One region of the Methylobacterium sp. 391_Methyba4 genome, then DNA from elsewhere that is predicted to be linked to it. Evidence: riboswitches for the same ligand, from Rfam matches in the RefSeq annotation. Region 1 holds a riboswitch; each other region holds the start of a gene.
What was found. A riboswitch is a leader RNA that binds a small molecule or an ion and turns the genes downstream of it on or off. The one in region 1 is predicted to bind cobalamin.

Region 1 (5,674 bases):
ACTGGTCGATCGAGTCCGACGCCGCGACCCTCTCGGCAGCCATCGCCCGCTACCTGCGCAACAACGATCGTCTAGCGAGCCCGAAGTTCTTCGTCGGCGAGAGCTATGGCGGGTTCCGCGGCCCGCTGATCACGGAGAAGCTCCAGGAAGAGATCGGCGTCGGCCTGTCGGGCATGGTGCTGCTCTCGCCGGTGCTCGACTTCGGGTGGCTGGAGACCCCGCGGGCCAATCCCTGGGGCTACGTGCTGAAGTTGCCGTCGCTGGCGGCCGGCGCGCTGGAGCGGGCCGGGACGGTACCCACGCCGGCCTTGCTGGGGGATGCCGAAGCTTACGCATCCGGTGCCTATCTGGCGGATCTCCTGAAGGGGCCGAGCGATTCCGCGGCGGTTGCGCGGATGACCGAGAAGGTCGCCCCGCTCGTCGGGCTCGATCCCGCCCTGGTCCGCGCACAGGCGGCGCGCCTCTCGACCCGAAGCGTCCAGCGGGAGATCGATCGTGCCGAAGGTCGCGTGACGAGCGCCTACGATACCGGCATCACCGGCTGGGACCCGAATCCGGCCGCCGCGCAATCGAGCTTCGAGGATCCGCAGCTCACCGCGCTCCAGGCGCCGCTGACCAGCGCGATGCTCGATCTCTACGCGCGCACGCTGAAATGGCCTGTGGCCAACATGCGCTACGAGCTCCTGAACAATGCGGTCAATCGGGGCTGGAGCTGGGGCTCGGGACGACAGGCACCGGAGGTGCTGTCGAACATTCAGGGAACCCTGGCCCTCGACGGGCACCTGCGTGTCCTCGTGGCGCACGGATTCACCGATCTCGTAACCCCGTATTTCGCCTCGAAGCTCCTGCTGGCGCAGGTCCCGGCCTACAGCGCCGGTCGCCTGAGCCTCGCAGTCTACCCTGGCGGCCACATGTTCTACACGCGACCGGATTCCCGCGCCGCCTTCAAGGCGGATGTCGAACGGATGTACACGGACGCCCTGAAGGTCCGCGATGGCGGCTCGGCGCGTTCGGCCGGCGCACCCGCGGAACGTCTCAGGACCGCACCGTGACGTGTTCGTCCGGGATGCAGGCAGCGGGGTCGTCGCCGGTCGGATCGTGACCGGCGCGACCGATCAGACATCGTCGAAGGCGAGAGCTTCGGCCGGGTACTCCACCATGCTCCGGCGCTGAGCGTCGGTATTCTGCCACTCGCCGACTTTCATGTACCGGCCTTCGCGATCACGAACCTCGACCACTTTCCCGATCGTGGGAATCGACTGGAAGCCCTGCGGCCAATTGGACGCGAAGTAGAACACCTGCTCGACGCGCTCCGAGAGGTGGCAGATCGCCGGCCCAAAGGTTCCGAGCCCGAAGACGAGGTAGCGGCCGTTCACCAGAGCGGCGACATCGGAGATCAGCGATTCGCTCTGGATCTCCACGGGTAGGCCGCGCTGCGCCGCATAGGCTTCCACTTCTGCAATGACCGGGTTCAGCCGGTTCTCGAAGACGAGCTTGACGGAACGGATGCGGCCCTCGGCCTGCAGCCGGTCGATGACCATCCGGTAGAAGGCGAAGGGCGGCTGCGGATAGTGCGGGTCGACCCAGGTGCTGAAGATGTCGCCCGACCGGATATGGATCAGGAGTTGATCGTCGGGCTTGGCCGCAAATGTCCGCGGCAGGCCGTTGAACAGGGGCCGGATCACATCCTGAACGATCGCGCGCGAGTCGATCGGGCCCTGCAGCGCCGTCACCCGCTCGAACTGCGTCGGATCGAAATACAAGCCGGACAGGAAGTAGCCGTCCGGCGGAAGCGGCTCGTCCGGCGGAATGAACGTGATGCCGTCGCAGGTCAGCCTCTCGGTCAGAAAGATCACCTTGCTGCGGTCGACCTTCGGGACCTTGATGTATTTCAGGTTGAGCGCCTTCGCGATCGAGACGGCGATGATGTATTGCACGAGGCAATTGCCGAAGGCGCCGTTCTCGAACAGCGACAGGCCGACGAGGTTGCGGCTTGCCCGGCCAGGCGCGGCTTCGAGATTGTAGGTGACGTAGACGTTAGCGTCGGGCTTCTCGTTCAGGAGCGTGATGTCGAGCCCGAGGAGCGCCCGCAGGGCGATGAGGTCGATGGCGGCTTCATCGGCGCGGATGTCGACGCCTGCGACGAGCGCCGGATCCGGCACCGCGATCCGCACGAGACGCGCCCAGACCAGCTCGTCGGCTCCGATGGCGGCCACGAGGGCGCCCGGCTTGGCGGTCCAGCCGACGATGTCGGGCGCGGACCACGTGACGCCGTCCTGCGAGACCTCGACGGCCACATCGCCGACCTCGGGCGCGACAGCATCCTGTACGGGTCGCAGCGCGACCGCGCGGATCGGAAAGCGACCGTCCAGATCGATCTCGAGCCAGGCGGTGCCTTCGTCCTGTACGATCCGGGGGGCGCGGCCGGTGGCGAGATCGACGAGGACCGGGCTCGGATCGTCTGCGAGGGCCATCGGGTCTCCGAGAACTGAGCGGAGGCGCCCATGCCGGGCCGGCCGGGCATCCGGTGCGGCGGTGCCCGCATCGGGGCGCGGACGTCAAGCCCGGCCACCCGCGAAGGGACGCACGGGAATCCGAACGGATCTGGCGCCGCTCCGTTGTGTCGTCGCCGGCATGCGTCTACAACGTGCCGGTGACGGTGCCCCGGCAACGGGGTGAAAAGGGAATGCGGTGAGGGGCTTCGCCCCGATTCCGCGGCTGCCCCCGCAACTGTGAGCGGCGAGCGCCTGCCAAGCGCCACCGGAGCGATCCGGGAAGGCGGTGGGCGCGCCGAGCCGCGAGCCAGGAGACCTGCCGTCGCAACAGGATCCCGCAATGCCGCCGGTGGGGCGGCTGGAGACACTCGACGATGATCGCTCAGACCCTCGCCCCCGTCGCCGCCGGTACCCGCTCGTCGGAGCGTCCGGTCGCCGTCGCGCTCGCGGCCATGCTGGGCCTCGGCCTGCTGTTCATGGCGGGTTTCTCGCCGGCGATCGCGTTCCACAACGCGGCGCACGACTTCCGCCATACCCAGAACTTCCCCTGTCACTGACGCCCTCGGCGCAGGGATGATCATTCGGCTTCTGTCGGCGGCCCTGGCCGCCGGCTTCTTCGCGGCTGCCGTTGTGACGGGCCTCGAACTCACGCTGACCTCGCCGCTGATCGTCGCGGCCGAGCGCTACGAGCAGCAGGAACCCTCGCATCAGGCCGCGAAGGCCCTTCCGATCGTGCTCGCCCATGCCGGGCATGACCACGCCGCACCCGACGCGGCACCGGAATGGCAGCCCGGCCCCGGACTGCCGCGGATGGCCTTCACCGGTCTTGCGACCCTCGTCGGCGGCGTCGGCTACGCCCTGCTGCTCGGCGCGGTGATGCTCGCCTGCGGCCGCGAGCCGACGCCGCAGGTCGGTCTCGCCTTCGCGGTGGCGGGCTTCGCCAGCGTCGCCCTCGCGCCGGGCCTCGGCCTGCCGCCGGAACTGCCCGGCAGCGCCGCTGCACCGCTGGCCGCGCGGCAGGCCTGGTGGGTGATGACCGCGGCGGCGACCGGAATGGGACTCTACCTGATCACGATCCGCCGTGCTCTGATCACGATCCTGGGTGGCCTCGTCCTGATCATAACCCCCCACGTCGTCGGCGCCCCGCAGGCACCGGAGGGCGCGTCGGAGCTTCCGGCCGCACTGGCCGCACAGTTCGCCGCCCGGTCGCTGGCGATCAGCTTCGTCTTCTGGATCCTGATCGGGTTGGGGCTCGGCTGGGCGTGGCAGGCGTTTTCCCGCGACACGCAACGGGGAACGGCCCGTGCCTGAGACCGTCCTGTACGTCTGCACGACCTGCCGCCGTCCGGACGACGATCCGGATGGACCGCGCGCCGGATCACGCCTTCTGGAGGCGCTTCAGGCCCGGAGCGCCGGCACCCCGGACCTGCGGGTCGAGGCGGTGGAATGCCTGTCGGTCTGCAAGCGGCCCTGCACCGTGGCGGTCGCCTCGGCCGACCGCTGGACCTACGTCTACGGCGACATGGATCCGGCCGCCTCGGCGGAGACCATCCTCGCCGGACTCGCGGCCTATGCGGCGACCTCGGACGGCATCGTGCCCTGGCGCGAGCGTCCGGAGGCCTTCCGCAAGGGCGTGATCGCCCGCATCCCCCCGTTCCCTGAACCCCGCCCGCTCCCCGCCGGCACCCTGGAGGCCGCGGAATGACCATCGTGAACAAGATCCCCTGCACCATCGTCACGGGCTTCCTCGGAGCCGGCAAGACGACATTGGTCCGCCACGTGGTCGAGAACGCCAGGGGGCGCCGCCTCGCCATTCTGGTCAACGAGTTCGGCGACGTCGGCTTCGACAAGTCCTTCCTCGCCGCCTGCGGGGTCGAAGGCTGCACCGAAGAAGCTATCGTCGAGCTGCCGAATGGCTGCATCTGCTGCACGGTCGCGGACGATTTCGTTCCGGCGCTGGAGACTCTCCTCGGCCGCGCCGAGCCGCCGGAGCACATCCTGATCGAGACCTCGGGCCTCGCGCTGCCGAAGCCGTTGGTTCAGGCGTTCCAGTGGCCGGCGATCCGCTCGCGGGTCACCGTCGACGGGGTCGTCGCAGTGGTCGACGGCCCGGCCGTCGCCGCCGGCGTCTTCGCGGACGATCCGGAGGCACTGGCCGCCCAGCGGGCCGCGGACCAATCGGTCGATCACGACAATCCGCTGGAAGAGGTCTTCGAGGACCAACTCCTCTGCGCCGACCTCGTGGTCCTCAACAAGGCCGACCTCATCGATGCCCCGACCCGCGCTCGGGTACGTGCCGAGGTGGAAAGCCACCTGCCCCGGGCCGTGAAGGTGGTGGAGACCGAGAACGGCGTCATCGACCCGCGGGTGCTGCTCGGCCTCGCGGCGGCCGCCGAGGACGATCTCGATTCCCGCCCGTCGCATCACGGCGAGGGCGAGGATCACGACCACGACGACTTCGAGACCGTGGCGCTGCCCGTCCGCCCCGCGATCACGGCGGGCGATCTGGCGGCCCGGGTCGAGAAGGCAGCCGAGATCCCGGGCGTCCTGCGGATCAAGGGTTTCGCCGAGGTCGAGGGCAAGGCGATGCGCCTCGTGGTGCAGGGGGTCGGCCGGCGCGTGGCCCACCATTTCGACCGGCCGTGGAAGTCCGGAGAGGCCCGGGACGGCAACCTCGTGGTGATCGGCCTCAAGGGGTTCGACCAGCGCGCCGTCGCTGCGGCCCTCGCGGGATGACGGCCGCCGCGCGCGCCTGCGCGGCTGACGGCGGCGCGCCGGTGCGCGCGGCCGCGGTCTAGGGGCCGTCGATGCATCTCGTGCGCATCGATACCGTCTCGCTCGACGAGGGTGAGGCGGCGGTGGATCTCGGGCAGGAGCCCGGCGATCTGGTTGTGCTGTCGTTCACCGACAGCGACCTCGCGGCGGTCGGCCAGGCCCACGCCGCAGAGCCCGGTCTGCCGAGTCTCCGGCTCGCGAAGCTCGCCAAGCTGCGGCATCCGCTGTCGGTCGACCTCTACGTCGAACGCGTCGTGGCGCACGCCAAGGTCGTGGTGATCCGTTGCCTGGGCGGACTGGATTACTGGCGCTACGGGATCGAGCGCTGCGCCGAAACCGCGCGGGCGCACGGCGTCGTGCTCGCGGTCCTGCCGGGCGACGACCGGCCGGACCCCCGTCTCGCG
Region 2 (5,674 bases), 2.6 Mb from region 1:
GCGCAGGCCGCGCTGGTGCGAGGCGCGATTGCAGGCCGCATAGGAACGCCGGCGGCGCTCCGCGCGGGAACTCGCGGCCGGGCGCTGCGCGGCCTGCGTGGGCGCCGCATTCGCGGCGGGAGCGGCGGGCGGATGCGGCGACGCCGCCTCGGCCGGATGGGCGCCGTTCGCGGTCGGCGCCGCCTTGGCTGCCTCGCCCGGTGCGGCGTGCGCGATCGGCCCGGTGAGGCACAGGGCGGCGAGGCAGGCCAGCATCGCGAGCTTCATATGTCAGGATCTCGAACCGCCGGAAACTGGCCCCGCGGCGGATCGGCGGGGCGCGGGCAGCATATGAGGCGGCACGGCCGATTGCCAAGGCATGCGCGGCACGGCCCGCCCCGATGACGGGTCACTTTCACCGGGGATACCGCAGCGCACATCTCCGGCGACAATGATTTGGGGGATGGAGGGGGGATCCGGCAATCAGGCTCCTGCGGCTGCCCGCTTTGATGCGCGAAACCGACCTCTCACCGGAGACCGAGACCGCCTCACGGCGCGGTCCTCTGAGCGGGGATCCCGCCATCCGGCGCGTCGCGTCGCCGCAGTGGCACCTGGGCGATCGTTTGAACCGAGCGCAGGCGCCCGTCTTCGTTGCACCCTGCGTGCCGGCACGGCGGCGCAGGCGCGACGGACCTCCGGAGCCATCATCCCTATCCGCCAGCGAAGCTTGCAGGAGCCTCGACCGGACGGGCGCTCCTCCAGCCGATGCATCCGGGCCGGGGCGAGGATACCGCCCTCGGGACGCGCATTCGGCCGAGGGGCGACGGGCAGGGCGAAGCGGTTCTCCTGCCCGACCCGGGTCGTGGCCGCAGCCCAGGAGGTCCGGCGCGGACTCGACCAGGCGCGGGACCGTCGCGACGGCATACCGGGCGCGGCCCCGACGGCGATCGGCGGGTCGCGCCGCAGGGCGGCGGCCGGAAGTCCCGTACACTCTGACGAACCCGGCCGTGCCCTGGCTGCCCACTCAGGCTTCCGGGGCCTCGACGATCGGGTCGTAGCGGGTGGCGTCGAAGCCCAGCAGGTTCCAGCTCTGCGCCATGTGGGGCGGTAGCGGCGCGCTCACATCCACGGGCTTGCCGGTGCGCGGATGCGGGATGACGATCCGGCGGGCGAGCAGGTGCAGGCGATTCTGGATGCCCCCCGGCAGCTCCCAATTCTCCACGGAGAAGTATTTCGGGTCGCCGACGATCGGGTGGCCGATATGGGCCGCGTGGGCGCGCAGCTGGTGCGTCCGTCCGGTCACCGGCTTGAACGACAGCCAGGACAGCTTCTGGGCGGCCTGATCGACCATCGCGTAGTAGGTCAGCGCGTGGCTCGCCCCCTCGTCGCCGTGCTTGGCGACGCGCATCCGCGCGTCGGCGTCGGTGGGCTCCTCCTTGGCCAGGTAGGTCGAGACACGCCCCTGCCGGACCCGCGGCACGCCCGCGGTCAGCGCCCAGTAGATCTTCCGCGCGGCCCGGGAGCGGAAGCTCTTGGCGAGCGTCGCGGCGGCGAGCCGGGTCTTGGCGACGATCAGGCAGCCAGCCGTATCCTTGTCGAGCCGGTGGACGAGGCGCGGCTTCTGGCCATCCGGGCCGGTGAGGGCGGCGAGCAGGCCGTCCACGTGCCGGACCGTCCCCGAACCACCCTGGACCGCGAGGCCGAAGGGCTTGTTGAGGATCATCATGTCGGCATCCTCGTAGAGGATGAGCGACCGTATGAATTCGGCATCGTCCTGCTCGCGGGCGGCGTTGCGCGGGCGCTCGGAGGGCTGGTCGAGGCGCAGCGGCGGCACGCGCACGCTCATGCCCGGCTCCAGCCGGTCGTTCGGCTTGGCGCGCTTGCCGTCGACGCGCAGTTCGCCCTTGCGGACGATGGTCTGCACGCGGGTGAAGGGCAGGAGCGGGAAACGCGCGGTGAGGAAGCGGTCGATCCGCATGCCGGCCTCGTCCGGCTCGACCATCAGGGTCTGCACCCCGGAGGCGAGGGTCGCGGAGGCGGCCGCGCGCTGCTCGCGGCGGGTCGGACCGGGTGTCGGCGCGGGGGCAGCGGCAGGGGCAGGCGCAGGGGCCTCCGAGCGCTTGGAAACGGGCCGGCTGCCGGGCTTCGCCGCCAGCGGACCGCGCGGCGCGGCGGCGTCGCGCCGCGGCTTCGCGGGCCGGGCCGGGACTGCGGCTGCGGCTGCGGCTGCGGCGCCCTGCGCACCCCAGGGATCGCGCGCACCCGCATCGTCGCCGCGATTGCGGGCCGCGCGCTCTGCAGCGTCGCGGGCGCTGGTGCGCGGGCCCGTGCGGGCACGGCCGTCGGCCTGGAACTTGCCGGGCTTGAACTTGCCCGCATCGAACTTGCCGGCCTGAGGCTTGCGCCCCTTCGGCCCGCCGCTTTTGGGAGGTCGTGTCGTCATGCTTCCGCCGGCACCCGTCTCCGCTTCGGACGGAGCGTCCGGGCGCATGGGCCGCGGCGTCGCGGACGTCCGGACCGATGGGATTGCACGGCTGTAGCATCGCCCGCGCGCAGCGGCAAAGGCGGCAGCGCGATCGCGCCCGTCAGGGCTCCGCGTCCCACGCCGCGCGGAGCGAGGCCTTCAGCCCGGTCGGGAAGAGTTCCGGCCCGCCCGGGACGTCGAGCCCGTCGAGATCGCACCACCGCGCCACGCAGGCGGTGCCGCAATCCTCGTGAAAGACGAAGCGCTCCTGTCCGTCGAACCGGCCGGGCGGCAGGGCGACCGGGAACAGGAACAGCACCTCGTGCCCGACCTGCCCCTCGTGCAGGAAGATGTTCTCCACGACGCGCGGGCCGCCGAGCACCGTGACGGTGACGCCGAGCTCCTCTTCGAACTCCCGGATCAGCGCGTCCTCGGCCCTCTCACCGAATGCGACGCTGCCACCGAGGGGCCGGACACCTGTTAGCCGCCCGTCATCCGCATGGATCTCCGCCACCAGCAGGCTATCGCCGCGCCGGGGGAGCCCCAAGGCCTTCACGCGGATCTCCGCAGGGGGACGCCAGACCGTCATGCCGAACCGGCTAAATCGTTCCCGACGGCGCCGCAACGAACCGGCGGGCCGCCGCGTCGATCCACGACAACTCCCGGACGTGCGGTTGACGCCCGGACGCACGACGGCCAAGCTGTTCCTCGACGGTTCCCCTCGGGGATCAAAAGGGAACGCGATGAGGGGTCCGCCCCGAAGCCGCGGCTGCCCCCGCAACTGTAAGCGGCGAGCCCTTCACCACCACGTCACTGGGTCACCCCGGGAAGACGGTGCGAGGGCGGCGACCCGCGAGCCAGGAGACCTGCCGTCAGCCGTGGTCACACGCGAAACGCGCCGGGCGGGGTGTCCTGGCGGGTGTCGAGGCGCCGTCCATCCCGAGGGGAGGCGGCCGCCGAGGCCTCGTTCGCGGTGACGTGCCACAGCAAGCGCGCCCGCGACGCCGTTCCCATGTCCGTCTCCACCGTTTCGCGACCTGCGATCCCTGTTCCGGGAGGCCTCCGCGCACCCGTTCAGGCTCAGGTTTCCGGATGGTCGAGGAATTGTAATGTTATTACAATGCTTATAGGACGAAGGGGCCGGCGCGCGCCGTGCACGGACCGCTTTCCCCATGCTTCTCTCGATCCATCGCGCCCGCTCCGGCGGGCCGGCTCCCCTCTGTGGCGTTCTCCTCGCGCTCCTCGCCAGTCCGACCGCCGCCCAGGAGGCCGTCACCCTGGATGAACTCTCCGTGGCCGGCGCGGGCGGAGACCCGAACCGCGCTGCGCCGAACGGCCTCAATCTGCGCACCCCGGACCGGACCGCGAGCCGCCTCGGTTTGACGCCGCTGGAGACGCCGGCCAGCCTCGACATCGTGTCGGGCGAGACCGCGCGGCTGCGCGGCCAGGATACGATCGCCGAAGCCGTGACCCAGGACGCCACCGGCATCACCACCATCGCGGCACCCGGCAACGGCAACGGCGCCTTCACATCCCGGGGCTTCGCCGGCCCGAACTCGATCCAGCAGCTCTACGACGGCACGCGCTTCTACGTCGGCGCCAACACGGTGACCTTCCCGTTCGACACGTGGAACGTCGAGCGGATCGAGGTGCTCCGCGGCCCGTCTTCGGTGCTCTACGGCGACGGCGCCATCGGCGGCGTGATCAACGTGGTGCCGAAGAAGCCGGTCTTCGTGCCAATCAACGCCGCCCGCGCCGTTGTCGGCACGGATGGCGTCGCGCGCCTTGCGTTCGATTCGGGCGGCGGAATCGGTCAAGCGGAGTTCGGCGACACCTTCGCGTATCGCCTCAACGTCAGCGGCAATCGCGCCGACGGCTGGATCCGGCCGGAGGGCGATTTCCGCAACCTCGCGGTCTCGGCCGCCCTGCTGTTCCGGCCGAGCGCCGATCTGGCGTTCACCCTGAGCCACGATCTCGGCTACCAGGAGCCCGCCCGCTACTGGGGCACGCCGCTCGTCGAGGGACGGATCCCGGACCTCATCCGGTTCAACAACTACAACGTCCGGGACGCGAAGATCACCTGGGCCGACAACTGGACCCAGCTCAAGACCGAATGGTCGCCCTCGGCCGACATCACGATCCGCAACACCGCCTACCGGCTCACAAGCCGGCGCCACTGGCTCGACGTCGAGCAATATTCCTACAACCGCGGCACCGGGCTGGTGGACCGGGGCGATTATCTGGAAATCTACCACAGCCAGGAGCAGGTCGGTGACCGGCTCGACGCGACGTTCCGGGGCAGCCTGTTCGGCTTGCCCAACCAGTTCGTGGCCGGGTTCGACGTGAACCACATCGACTTCCGGCACACCAACAACTTCTACTTCGACCAGACCACCAGCGTGCCGCTCGTCGGCTACGATCCGGGCCTCTTCCCGCAGAACGGGCGAGCCCGTCCGGCCTACGCCACGCAGACGAGCCAAGCCTCGGTCTTCGCGGAGGACCGTCTGATCCTGTCGGACAAGCTCTCGTTCCTCACCGGCGTGCGCCTCGACGTGCCGACGCTGAATCGGGAGGACCTGCAGACGGGATCGCGGTTCGAGAAGACCTACCGGGCGCTGGGCTACCGGTTCGGCCTCGTCTACAACCCGACGCCGGACAGCGCGCTCTACGCCCAGTACAGCTTCGCCACCGACCCGGTGAACAGCCTGATCACGCTGAACCAGTCGCTGGCGGGCTTCAAGCTCGCCACAGGCGATCAAGTCGAGATCGGCGCCAAGGGTCTTGCCTTCGACGGTGCCGTGGAATGGACCATCGCGGGCTACCGGATCGTCAAGGACAACCTGATCTCGGCAATCCCCGGCCAGCCGACGCTGTCCACGCAGGTGGGGAGCCAGTCCTCGCAGGGATTCGAGCTGGCCTTGGGCTGGCGCTTTGCTCCGGGCTGGCGGCTGGACGGCAACCTCGCGCTGCTGCACGCGCAGTACGACCGGTTCGACCAGACGGTGAACGGCGCCACGGTCTCGTACGCCGGCAATCAGCCGATCGACGTGCCCGAGCGCGTGGCCAACCTCTGGCTGACCTGGGACGTCTACCGCGACTGGACCGCGCGGGTCGGGCTTCAGAACGTGGGGCAGGTCTACAGCGACTTCGGCAATACGGCGCGGCGCCCGGCCTACAACCTCGTCAACGTGGTCCTCGACCATCAGGTCACGGCGGAGTCGCGCCTGTCCG
Region 3 (5,674 bases), 3.1 Mb from region 1:
CCGCGACGGATGTTCATACGGGCCGGGGCCGGGTGTTCCGCAACGCCGAGGTCACTGCCGACGTGCTCCTCGCCTCGGCATGCCTGCCGACCCTGTTCCAGGCGGTGCGGATCGACGGTGCCTCTTACTGGGATGGAGGCTATTCCGGAAACCCGACGATCACCCCCCTGGTCCGCGAATGCGAGTCGCGCGATACGATCATCGTGCAGGTCAATCCGGTCGAGCGCAGACAAGCGCCGACCTCGGCCCGGGAGATCCTCAACCGGCTCAACGAGATCTCCTTCAACGCGGTCCTGCTCAAGGAACTGCGGATGATGGCCTTGCTGCGGCAGGTCGCGCCCACGGACAATTCCGAGTGCGCCCGATGGGCGGCCATGCGCATGCACCGCATCGCCAGCGACGTTGTCGCCGAGCTGGGCTCGTCCTCGAAGCTCAATGCGGAATGGGCATTCCTGACGATGCTTCGGGACGAGGGACGCCGGAGCGCCGCGACGTTCCTGACCGATCATGGGCCGGATCTGGGCCGGCGTCCGTCTTTCGACCTCGACCGACTGCTCGAAGGCGTCTGACGCAGCCGGAACGCCCCGTCGCGCATGACAGAGCTTGCTGAACTTGATAAAGATCAAGGTGCATATATTGATTTATGATTTATGTTTATTCGGTATAGATGCAGCATGTATTCCATTTATCAGTCTTGCGCGTCGCAGATCGACGATATCTTGTCAGACTAAATGGGTCTCTGCCCAAGCCTCTTCACACCGGTTCACGCGCATGATCGGCGCGGCACTTCGCAGTCGGACCGGCTCGATTCCGGGGGAGCACCTTCACACCGAAGACCGCTCGTCGCATCCGGCCGGCCCCGGAAACGGCCCGGCGCCCACAGACAGAGGAGTGAACGCTTATGCACACGATCCGGGCTCTTCGCGCGGCGCTGGCCGCCTTACCCCTGTTGACCTTCGCGACGTTCGCGGACGCGACGGCCGCTGGTCCCGCACTGGGCAAGGCGCTGGCCGGACCGACGGTGTCGGAAGCCAGGGTCACCATCGGCCGTCACAAGGCACTTCCGAAGAAGAAGCGTATCCATCGCGAGCGGAAGATGTAGGGGCGATCGAGCGACCGCAAATGCACGACTGACTTGACCGGCTGGCTTAGAACCGAACCGATCGAGAGCATCTGCCCGGTGCAAAGCCAGCCGGTCAGGGTATCGGGTTCGCGCCGAAGGAGAAGTTTTGGCACGGGGCCACCGCGACTACGGCGATGAGGCATGCCGCGATCCAAGGCTGGACGGCAAGGCCGGCCCTGAGATGGAGCGGGTCACCGAAGGACCGTATGCCGGGTCATGAGCTCGGGCCGCGCGTTCGGCAATCAGCAACACGATGCCAAGAGCGTTCCATCGGATTTCCATTCAGCTGAGACGCTCGGCGCCCAGCGGCGCATGAAACAAGTCGTCGATGACCGCTCGTCCGTTCGGTTCAGCATAGCGCATATCCAGCCGCCATCGGCCCGCCGATCTCATTCGGACCCGCGTCGTCCGAGCCCAATCCGGTCCATCACCGCAACGTGAGAGCGGTGCATTCCATCGGGGATCGGACTGTGTCCATAGCGCCACACGTAACGTAACACTGTTACAAAGTTTGTCAGGCCCGTTGACCGGATGCGCGCCGGTGGCGAATATCGTCCAGCCAAGGTTCTTCGGGTCCCGGCCCGGAGCTAAGACGGGAATTCGGTGCGCTTTTCGGAGCGAATCCGAAGCTGCCCCCGCAACTGTGAGCGGCGAGCGCCTGCCACCGATGACCACTGGTGCTTGCACTGGGAAGGTCCGGCGGGCGCTTTGACCCGTGAGCCAGGAGACCTGCCTTCGGCACGATGACGTCCCTCGGGCGGGGTGCCCCGGCGGAGCGCGCGGTGTCGCCGTCTCGTGGGCGACGCTGCCCGTATCCCCGTGGCCTCCACCCGGCAACAGCGAGTGTGTGGTGGCGACCTCCGAACGTCCGTCTCTCGGCGAGCCTGCGCGGTTTTCAGCGCCATCAGCGCGTCGTCCGCGGACTCCGCATCGCGGTCGGCGGCTGGCGCTCGCCGCTGTCCTCTCGGCCGGGCTTCCGATCGAGGACGTGCGGGCGCAGGAGAGCGTGACGTTGGAGGAACTCTCGGTCGAGCAGGTCGGGGAGGGTGCCGGCCGCACGACGGCCTCCGGGCGCGGCACCATCGGCCTGATCGGCCCGACGCCGGGATACGGAGCGGGCACGGCCGTCAGCGCCACGCGCACAGCCACTCCGCAGATCGACGTGCCGGTGGCCGTCTCCGTGGCGCCGCGGGAGACGATCACCGACCTCGCCGCCACCCGCGTAGACCGGGCGTTCAACTATCTGCCCGGCGTCGCCCAGCAGAACAATTTCGGGGGGCTTTCGATCTTCAGTTACGCCATCCGTGGTGTGACGACCTCGGAGATCTACAAGAACGGTTTCCCCCTCAATCGCGGGACCCCGCCTCCGCCCGACGCGCAGAACATCGAACGCATCGAGGTGCTCAAGGGACCGGGGGCGGCCCTGTTCGGACGCAGCGATCCCGGCGGGCTCGTCAACCTCATCACCAAGCAACCCACCGCCGAACGGTTCGTCGAGTTCGGCAATCAGGTCGATTCGTTCGGTCTGACCCGCGGTACCATCGATGCCGGCGGTGCCCTGAACGCGGACGGGACGGTCCTCTATCGCTTCAATCTCGCCGCACAGGGGGCCGGCAGCTTCCGCGACTTCGTGGACAGCGACCGGCTGCTCGTGGCTCCAGTGGTGAGTTGGCAGGTCACGCCGGACACACGCGTTACGGTCGAGACCGAGTTCGTGAAGAACCGCATCGTCTTCGACCGGGGCGTGATCGCGCTCAATCGCCAGCTCGGCTTCCTGCCGCTCTCGCGGTTCCTCGGCGAGCCCGGTCAGAGCACCTACCAGAACAACAATTCGCTGCAGGTCCGCGTCGATCATCGCTTCGATGAGAACTGGCAGATGCGGCTCGCCGCTTACTTCAACACCGGCGATCTGGAAGGGGAATCGGCGGAGATCCGCGGAATCGCCGCCAACAACCGCACCGTCTTTCGCGACCGCAACGTGCGCGACTATCGCTGGGACGTGGCGGTCGGTCAGGCCGACCTGATCGGGCGGTTCGATACGGGCGGCATCGGCCACACGCTCCTCCTCGGCATGGACCGGGAGAGCACCGACAGCCGGACGGTCTATCTGCGCTCGAACTTCCGCACGAGCCCCTTCGCCCTCGACATCTATTCGCCGGTCTACGGACAGGCGCTGCCGCCGATCACCATCCCACGCAACAATATCGAGCGCATCACCAATACCGGCCTCTATGCGCAGGACGAGATCGTCCTGAGCCCGGAATGGCGGGCGCTGATCGGCCTTCGGCTCGACATCTTCGAGCAGAGCTTCCGCGAGCGCGTGGTGCGCAGCCAAGTGGACCAGTCGCGGGTCGCGGCCTCGCCCCGGGCGGGCCTGGTCTACCGGCCGATCCCGGAACTCGCCTTCTACACCAATGTCGGCACGAGCTTCCGGCCGAATATCGGCACCGACGCCGCCGCCGTCACGCGCGGCACGGCGCTGCCGCCCGAGACCGGCCTCGGCTACGAGGTCGGCGCCAAGTCCGAATTATTCGGCGGCAATTTGCTCCTCACCGCCGCCGCCTTCCGCGTGGAGCGGGAGAACGTGCTCACGCCCGACCCGGCGAATACCGGCTTCTCCCTCGCGGCCGGCGCCGTGCGCAGCCAGGGCTTTGAGCTGACGGCTCAAGGACAGATCACGCCGGAACTGAAGCTCCTGGCCGGCTACGTCTATGCCGATGCCCGCGTTACCAAGGACAACGTGCTTCCGGTCGGCGCCCCCCTGGTCAACGTGCCCCGCCACTCCGGCAGCCTGCTCGCGGTCTACGAGCCAGCAGGCGCGTGGCGCGGCTTCGGGATCGGCGGCGGCGTGCGCGGCGTGGGCGAGCGGGCGGGCGACGCGGCGGGGTCCGGCTTCACCCTGCCGGGCTTCATCGCGGTCGATGCGCTGGCCTATTACAAATTCGGCAACGCCCGCGTGGCGCTCAACATCGAGAATATATTCGACACCGATTACTATGAGAGTTCACTGAACGTATTCCGCGTCTATCCGGGCTCGCCCCGTCGCATCACGGGCTCCGTGACGGTGCGGTTCTGATGGCGGTTGAGCCGGTGTTGGCGCTCGGCCGCGTCGTCAAGCAGTTCGGAGGCAGGACCGCCCTCAGCGGTCTCGACCTCACCCTGCGCGCGGGTGAGGTCTATGCCCTGCTCGGTCCCAACGGTGCCGGAAAGACCACCACGATCAACCTCATCCTCGGCTTCCTGAAGGCCGATGCGGGGGAGGTCCGGGTCTGCGGGATCGATGCAGGGACGGATCCCATCGCTGCCCGGGCGCGCACCGCCTACATCCCGGAGCAGGTGGCCCTTTATCCGGGGCAATCGGGATTGGAGAATCTCCGTTACTTCGCGACCCTCGCCGGTCTCGCGATCGATCGGGCGGAGGCCGAGACGCATCTCGCGGCGGCCGGCCTGGCGCCCGAGGCCTGGTCGCGGCCCGCCTCCGGCTATTCGAAGGGGATGCGCCAGAAGGTCGGCATCGCCATCGCGCTCGCGCGAAAGACCCGGCTGCTGCTGCTCGACGAGCCGACATCCGGCCTCGACCCATCGGCGGCGGCGGCCTTCTCCGGGACGGTGCGGGCGGCGGCGGAGCGCGGCACGGCGGTGCTGATGGCGACCCACGACCTCTACCGCGTGCGCGAGATGGCCGACCGGGTCGGCGTGCTGGCGGGCGGGCGCGTCGCCGAGGAGATCGATCCGAGGCGCTACGCGCACACCGATCTGGAACGCCTCTACATCGCGCGCCTGTCGGGGGCGGTCACGTGAGGCGCGTCCGCGCGGAGTTGGCGCTGCTGTGGCGGGACGCGCGCGTCCGCTGGATCGGCGGCCTGCTCGTCCTGCTCCTGATGGTCACGGGCCTCGGCGCCTGGCAATCCGCCCGCGATTACGGTGCCGAGGTCGCGCGGGTCACGGCCGCAGAGCGGGCCCGCTGGCTCGGGCAGGATGCCAAGAACCCGCATTCCGCCGATCATTACGGCCTGTGGGTGTTTCGCCCCTCGTCGCCCCTCTCAATCCTCGATCCCGGCACCGAGCCCTATACGGGCCGGATGGTGCGGATCGAGGCGCACCTGTTCAACGATGCGGTCTACCGCGCCGTGCAGGATGCCGGCCCCTTCGACCGGGCCGGCCTCTCCGATGTCTCCGATGTCGTCGGCCTCGTTGTTCCCCTGGTGGCGCTTCTCCTCGGCTTTGCCGCCTTCGCGGCGGATCGCGAGCGCGGTACCCTGCGCCTCGCCCTCGGCAACGGCGCGCCGCCCGGCCCACTCTTTGCCGCCCGCTTCGCCGCCCTGAACCTCGTCCTTGCGGTCCTGGTCTGCCTGCCCCTCCTCACGCTCGGCGGCGTGGCCATTGCGAGCCTCGGCACCGCGGGTTGGCAGGCTTGGCCGCGCCTCCTCGTCTGGGTCGCGGTGCAGGCCCTCTACGGTGCCGTCTTCCTGCTCATCGCGATGATCGCCTCGCTGCTGGCCCGCACGGCGCGAGGAGCCTTGACGATCTCCCTCGCGATCTGGATCGCGC
Region 4 (5,674 bases), 130 kb from region 1:
TGGTGAGGTTGTAGAACAGCTTCCGCATGGGCTGGACGTAGGCCCAGCTGTAGGCGCCGAGCATCAGCACGCCGTCGGTTGCGTCGACCAGCGTCATCCCGGCGGTAAACAGCGCCGGGAAGACCAGGATCGTCCAGAGGTCGGTACCCTGGCTCGCCTGGGCGGCCGAGAGCCCGAAGAGGCTCACCTCCGTGGCGGTGTCGAAGCCGAGCGCGAAGAGCAGGCCCAGCGGATACATGTGCCAGGAGCGCGTCACGAGGCGGAACAGCGGCCGCAGGATCCGGGCGAGAACGCCTTGATTGGCGAGCAGCATGTCGAGGTCAGCCTCGACGTAGCGGCCGGTGCGCCGCACCTGTCGAAACGCGCGCCAGACGCCCACCAAGACCACGAGATTCACGATACCGATGAGGATCAGGAAGGCGGCCGAGACGCCGGTGCCGATCAGGCCGCCGAGTTCCCGGTAGCCTTCCGAGGCCGTGATCAGGCTGGTCGCGGCCAGCGCCACCGCGGCCGCGGCCACCACCACGACGGTGGAATGGCCGAGGGCGAACCAGAAGCCGACCGAGACCGGCCGCTGGCCGGCCTGCATCAGCTTGCGGGTGACGTTGTCGATGGCGGCGATGTGGTCGGGATCGACCGCGTGGCGCAGCCCGAAGACGTAGGCCAGCAGCGCGGTCGAGAGCAGGGCCGGCTGCCCGGCGAACAGGCTGTAGGCCCACGACCAAGCGGCGATGTTAGCCGCGATCAGGACAAGGTAGAGCAGCGTGACCCTGCTTCTGATGGAGCGAGGCCTCGCCTCTCGATTGCGACTGGGGCCGACCATCACTTCGCTTCAGATGACTGCATCACCGTCCCTGAGCCACAGGCGCGACTTGCCGACAATGGAAGGGGCCTTCAAAAGGTCGCCACCGAGGCTCCCCCTCGCTTGCACAAGACGATGCCGACGAACTCTGCCTTGGAAACCGTTCGCCGGCGATGGTCGAACGAGCGCCCTTTTTCCGGGAACACCAGGGAAAGCCTGCAACGAAAAATGGCCTGTGGTGCGCTACGCCCTGACATTCGGGAGCAAGTAGAACGAGAGTTGCACTGGCGTACGCGTCATGAACTTGGCTGATGCGCTCGCTCAAGATCTGGACGTTCGTGAAGTCGCCAGCGCCTCGAACCTTCGGCATCAGAACCGCCCGGCGATGGTGAGGCGCACGGCCGTGGGCTCGACAGGGTGAAAGACGCGGTCGATCAGCCCCTCGGCCGGCTCGCCAGGTAGGCGGGATACGTAGGCGTACGTGATCTGGTCGGACTTGCTGTTGGTCAGGTTCAGTACGTCCAACGAGACGCTGATGCCGTTCTCGAAGTTGTAGCCGACCCGGCCGTTGAGGAGCGCCGTCGGGCGCGAACGGATCGAGTTGTCCTCGATCAGCGGGCGCGGGCCGAAGTAGCGGAACCGCAACGAACCGAACCAGCCGAGGGGCTCGCCGAAGGTCACGCCCGCCGAAGCGATGGTCGTGGGGGCTTCCGGCACCCGGTTGCCGACCGGATCGTAGTCCGAGAACCGGGCGTTGGTGATCGTGAGGTCCCCCTCCAGCGAGAGCCAGGGCGTCACCGCATAGCGGTTGGTCCATTCCACACCGAAGCGCCGGGTCGGGCGGCTCGGCTCCGTGGTGCCGGTGTCGCCCTGGAACAGGTTCTCCGAGGCGAAGTCGAGCCGGAACAGGGCGACCGCCGTCTCCAGTCCGGCGATTGAGCGGTTGCGCAGGCCAATCTCGTAGCCCGTTGACGGCACGAGGAAGGGCGAGCGCGTGGTGTTGAAGAGGGACGATGTCGGATCGACGGTGGCGGTCACGCCGCGCACGTCGTTCGAGTGGAAGCCGCCGCCGTAGTTCACGTAGAGCTCGGTGTCGAACCAGGGCCCCAGCACAAGGCCGAGCTTCGGGTTGACGATGGCATCCCGCGCCTTGCCGGAGTTGGCCGGCGTGTCGGAGACGACGCTCGCGTAGTAGCCGTCGGCACGGAAGCCGACGCTGGTGCGCAGCCAGTCGGTCCAGCGCACACGGTTGTCGAAATAGAAGGCCCCGCTCGTCTCCAGCACCCGGTCGTCGAGCACGCCGGAGCGGTACTGGCGGTTCGTCGTGTTAAATAGGCCAACGCGGATCGAGTCCGTGCGGGTCTGGACGCCGATCTCGTTCTCCATGGGCAGGCCGAACAGGTCGCCCTGGAAGATGTGCAGGGCCTCGCCGCCGCCGATGATGCGCTGGTCGAGCTGGTGGAACTGGTCGCCGTTGACCGGGTCGTTGAGGAAGTAGGTGAAGTCGTTGAATAGGTTGAGCTGCGAGCGGATCACGTAGGCCGAGGCCCGGGTGATGCCGGTGTCGTCCGTCGCGCTGAACTTGCCCGAAATCGAGAAGCGGGACGTATCGCCCCCGTCGGTCGGGTTGATCGTGCCGTAGCGGCTGATCAGCCCTTCCGTGACCGCCCGCTCGGGGATCTGGTTGGTGGCCGTCCACTTCGCCGCGTAAGCCATGCCGGTGACGGAGAAGCCGTCCAGCGCCGTGCCCTGGCTGTAGCGGGCCACGCCGTTGATCTTGCGCAGGACGTCCGGGACGACCCAAGGGCCGTTGTAGACTTGCGCCTCGCCGGCCAGGAGGAGGTTGCCCTCGCCGAGCGGGACGGTGGTGATCGAGAGCGCCCGCTTGTAGCCGAAGCTGCCGATAGAGGTGAGGGCGACGTTCTTGGGAGTGCTGTCGAGATAGTCGATGCGCACCGAGCCGGCCGAGGCGAAGTCGCCGTCGCGGACGAAGTACGGCCCCTTGTGGAACTCCACCGCCCCGACGAGTTCGGGGATCAGGAAGTTGATGTCGGCATAGCCCTGGCCATGGGCGTGGGTCCGCATGTTGAGCGGCATGCCATCCAGAAAAAGGGCTATATCGGTGCCGTGGTCCAGGTTGAACCCGCGAAGGAAGAACTGGTTGGCTTTGCCCTCGCCGGAGTGCTGGGTGACGATCAGGCCTGGCACAGATTCCAGCACCTCGCCGGGTCGGGTGACCGGCCGGCTGTTGACCTGCGCGCCCGTGATGACGCCGGAGCTGGCGGAAGCCACGGGCGTGCTGATGCCGCCGATGCCGGTCGTGCCGCCCACATAGCCCGCGCTCGCAGCCGGACCGATCTGCGGGGACGCGGCTGAGGCGGTCTCGGCGGTGACAGAAATCTCCTCCAGCGTCGTCTCGCCGGTCGCCGCGCTCGGGGCGGATCGGTCCTGGGCTGAGGCTGCGGATGCGAGCGCAGCGAGGCCGGACAAGGTCAATAGTATTCGGGTGGGTGGGCGACGGGACACGGGACCTAGGGCGACGGCAGTGGCACGTCACCGCGAATGAGGTCTCCGCGCTTAGCAATAGCCCGGCGCTTCGACACCCGTCAGGACACCCCGCCCGACGCGTTTCGCGTGTGACCACGGCTGACGGCAGGTCTCCTGGCTCGCGGGTCACCGCCCTCGCACCGTCTTCCCGGATGAGGCCCATCCAGTGACGCGGTGGTGCTGAGCTCGCCGCTTACAGTTGCGGGGGCAGCCGCGGCTTCGGGGCTGGGCCCTTCACCACGTTCCCTTTTGATCCCCGAGGGGAACCGTCGAGCGAAGCTTAGCATTCGGGCTTCGCCGACCGTCAAGGCTTAACGGCCGTTTTACGTCTGAGTGGTGACCTTCATCCCTGGGGTGTGTCGAAACGGCGACGTGGACGCGCCCTCTACGGCCATCGGCGAGCGCGGCATGATCGTCGAAGATGGGTGGGTTTCTGCCGGTCTGCTTCTGTGCGACACGGGCACCCGAGCGGACATCACCTCAACGACCTAGACGGTCAGAGGCGAGTGGTCAGGTCCGTCAACCAATTTGGCGAGGCGTTGACGAGAATGGTCTCCGCAGCCTTGTCGTAGCCCGTGGCGATCATCAGGCCGGTGGCCACGAGGATGGCGCCCAGAGTGACCTTCAGGCCCTTGCCGAGCCCCATCATCCGGTTGCGCCAGCGCATCAGCATCTCGCGGGACAGCGTCCCGAGGAGCAGAAGCGGAAGTCCGGCGCCCAGGCCAAATAGGAGCATCGTCAGAGCGACGGTGCCGAGGTCGCGTCCCTGCGAGGCCAGCAGCGAGGCCGCCCCGAGGGTCGGTCCGACGCAGGGGCTCCAGACCGCGCCGAGCAGCAGCCCGACCCCGAACTGTCCCAGAAGTCCGGCAGTCGAGAAGCCACCGAACCGGCTATCGGTCCAGTTGCTCACCGGGCCGGCGGCGACAGCAAGCCGGGCCTGGGCGGCCGGAACCATCAGGACGAGCCCGATCAGGACCAGCATGATGGCCGCCACGGTGCGGAAGACATCGACATCTAGGCCGAGGGCGAACCCTACGGTCGCCACGAACAGCCCGATGGCCACGAAGGATAGCGCGAGGCCGGCAGCCAGGGCGGCGGGGCCGAGCCTGTGCTCCGATGCGGCCGCGCCCAGGACCAGCGGCAGCAAGGGCAACACGCAGGGGGACAGCACCGAGAGGATGCCGGCCAAGAACGCGAGGCCGAACGTCGTGGCCATCATCGACCTACAACGCCTTCTCGACAGCGCCCTCGATCCACTCCGGCCGGGTGTCACCGACCGAACGACCCGTCTCCTTCTCGCCCTTGAAGGTGATCAGGGTGCTCTGTGTCGTCACGCCGAACCGCTTCAGCACGTCCTTGCGGCTGTCGAAGTCGACGTCGAACACCTGCAGGTCCTTGAACCGGGGCTGGGCTTCCAGCTTAGCGAGGATTGGCTTCTGCGCCGCGCAGACGGTGCACCACGGCGCGGTGACATGGACGAGGATCGGCTTGCCGGCCTTCTGCGCCGCCTCGAAGGCATCAGGCGTGAAGACGGCCTCGGCTGCATTCGCAGCGGTACCAAACAGCAGGGGAGCGGTAGCCAGCGCGCCGAGCAGGAAGCGACGGGTGGTCATAGGCTGTCTATGTCCTTGTGATGGGTGGAGGCGAACGGGCGGCTCAATTGGTTGCGTGTGTGACGGCGCGGTCTACGTTCACGCGCTCGGCCCAATCCTTGGCCTCGGACTGACCCTTGAGGTCGATGAGCCGGGCGCCGCTGACGTCGACGTTCTTGAAATCGGCTCCGGTGACCGTAGCGCCCGTCAGGTTGGCGCCTGATAGGTCCGATCCCATCAGCACCACGTCGGTGAGGTCGGCATCCTTCAAGTTGGCGTATTCGAGCCGAGACCGGCCGAGGTTAGCGCCCTTCAGGTTGGCGCCGGAGAGGTTCACCGACACGAACACGGCCCGCATCAGGCCCATGGACTGGTTCTTGATGTCGGCGCCGCCTTTAAGGTCGATCAGCGTCGCGCCGCTCATGTTGGCACCTTTGAAGTCGCCAATGGGCATGGCGCGACTGAGGTCGGCGCCGCTGAGGTTGGCGTCGCGGGCGGTGATGCCGAACATTTTCGTGTCCGCGAGCTTGGCGCCGGACAGGTCGGCCTTCAGGAGCCATGCCTGTTCGAGGTTCGCGCCGGTGAGGTCCGCCCCACGCAGATTGGTGTTGTTCAGGCGCGCGGTCCGCAGGTTGGCCCCCCGCAGGCTTAACCCGGAGAGATCGAGGCCGGACAGGGATTTGTCGCGGAGGTCGACCGGCTTGCCGTCCGCAGCCTTGATCAGCGCCTCGAC

Region 2: linked by a shared signal. The riboswitch ahead of P9K36_RS05760 (TonB-dependent siderophore receptor) and the one ahead of P9K36_RS17745 (CbtB domain-containing protein) in region 1 are both predicted to bind cobalamin.
Region 3: linked by a shared signal. The riboswitch ahead of P9K36_RS01615 (TonB-dependent siderophore receptor) and the one ahead of P9K36_RS17745 (CbtB domain-containing protein) in region 1 are both predicted to bind cobalamin.
Region 4: linked by a shared signal. The riboswitch ahead of P9K36_RS18495 (TonB-dependent receptor) and the one ahead of P9K36_RS17745 (CbtB domain-containing protein) in region 1 are both predicted to bind cobalamin.

What each region holds. Positions count from the first base shown of each region.
Region 1 is NZ_CP121475.1:3,798,967-3,804,640, forward strand. It holds gene P9K36_RS17735 (peptidase S10) at 1-1,052, shown strand, start outside; gene P9K36_RS17740 (discoidin domain-containing protein) at 1,116-2,474, opposite strand; cobalamin riboswitch at 2,641-2,834, shown strand; gene P9K36_RS17745 (CbtB domain-containing protein) at 2,870-3,052, shown strand; gene P9K36_RS17750 (CbtA family protein) at 3,069-3,806, shown strand; gene P9K36_RS17755 (DUF1636 domain-containing protein) at 3,799-4,200, shown strand; gene cobW (cobalamin biosynthesis protein CobW) at 4,197-5,231, shown strand; gene cobN (cobaltochelatase subunit CobN) at 5,303-5,674, shown strand, end outside.
Region 2 is NZ_CP121475.1:1,188,489-1,194,162, forward strand. It holds gene P9K36_RS05745 (hypothetical protein) at 1-267, opposite strand, end outside; gene P9K36_RS05750 (RluA family pseudouridine synthase) at 1,004-2,422, opposite strand; gene P9K36_RS05755 (NUDIX domain-containing protein) at 2,565-3,032, opposite strand; cobalamin riboswitch at 3,139-3,332, shown strand; gene P9K36_RS05760 (TonB-dependent siderophore receptor) at 3,616-5,674, shown strand, end outside.
Region 3 is NZ_CP121475.1:322,022-327,695, forward strand. It holds gene P9K36_RS01605 (patatin-like phospholipase family protein) at 1-569, shown strand, start outside; gene P9K36_RS01610 (hypothetical protein) at 902-1,102, shown strand; cobalamin riboswitch at 1,669-1,875, shown strand; gene P9K36_RS01615 (TonB-dependent siderophore receptor) at 2,112-4,199, shown strand; gene P9K36_RS01620 (ABC transporter ATP-binding protein) at 4,199-4,924, shown strand; gene P9K36_RS01625 (DUF3526 domain-containing protein) at 4,921-5,674, shown strand, end outside.
Region 4 is NZ_CP121475.1:3,931,810-3,937,483, reverse strand. It holds gene P9K36_RS18500 (HoxN/HupN/NixA family nickel/cobalt transporter) at 1-823, opposite strand, end outside; gene P9K36_RS18495 (TonB-dependent receptor) at 1,172-3,298, opposite strand; cobalamin riboswitch at 3,436-3,635, opposite strand; gene P9K36_RS18490 (cytochrome c biogenesis protein CcdA) at 3,846-4,565, opposite strand; gene P9K36_RS18485 (thioredoxin family protein) at 4,573-4,962, opposite strand; gene P9K36_RS18480 (pentapeptide repeat-containing protein) at 5,006-5,674, opposite strand, start outside.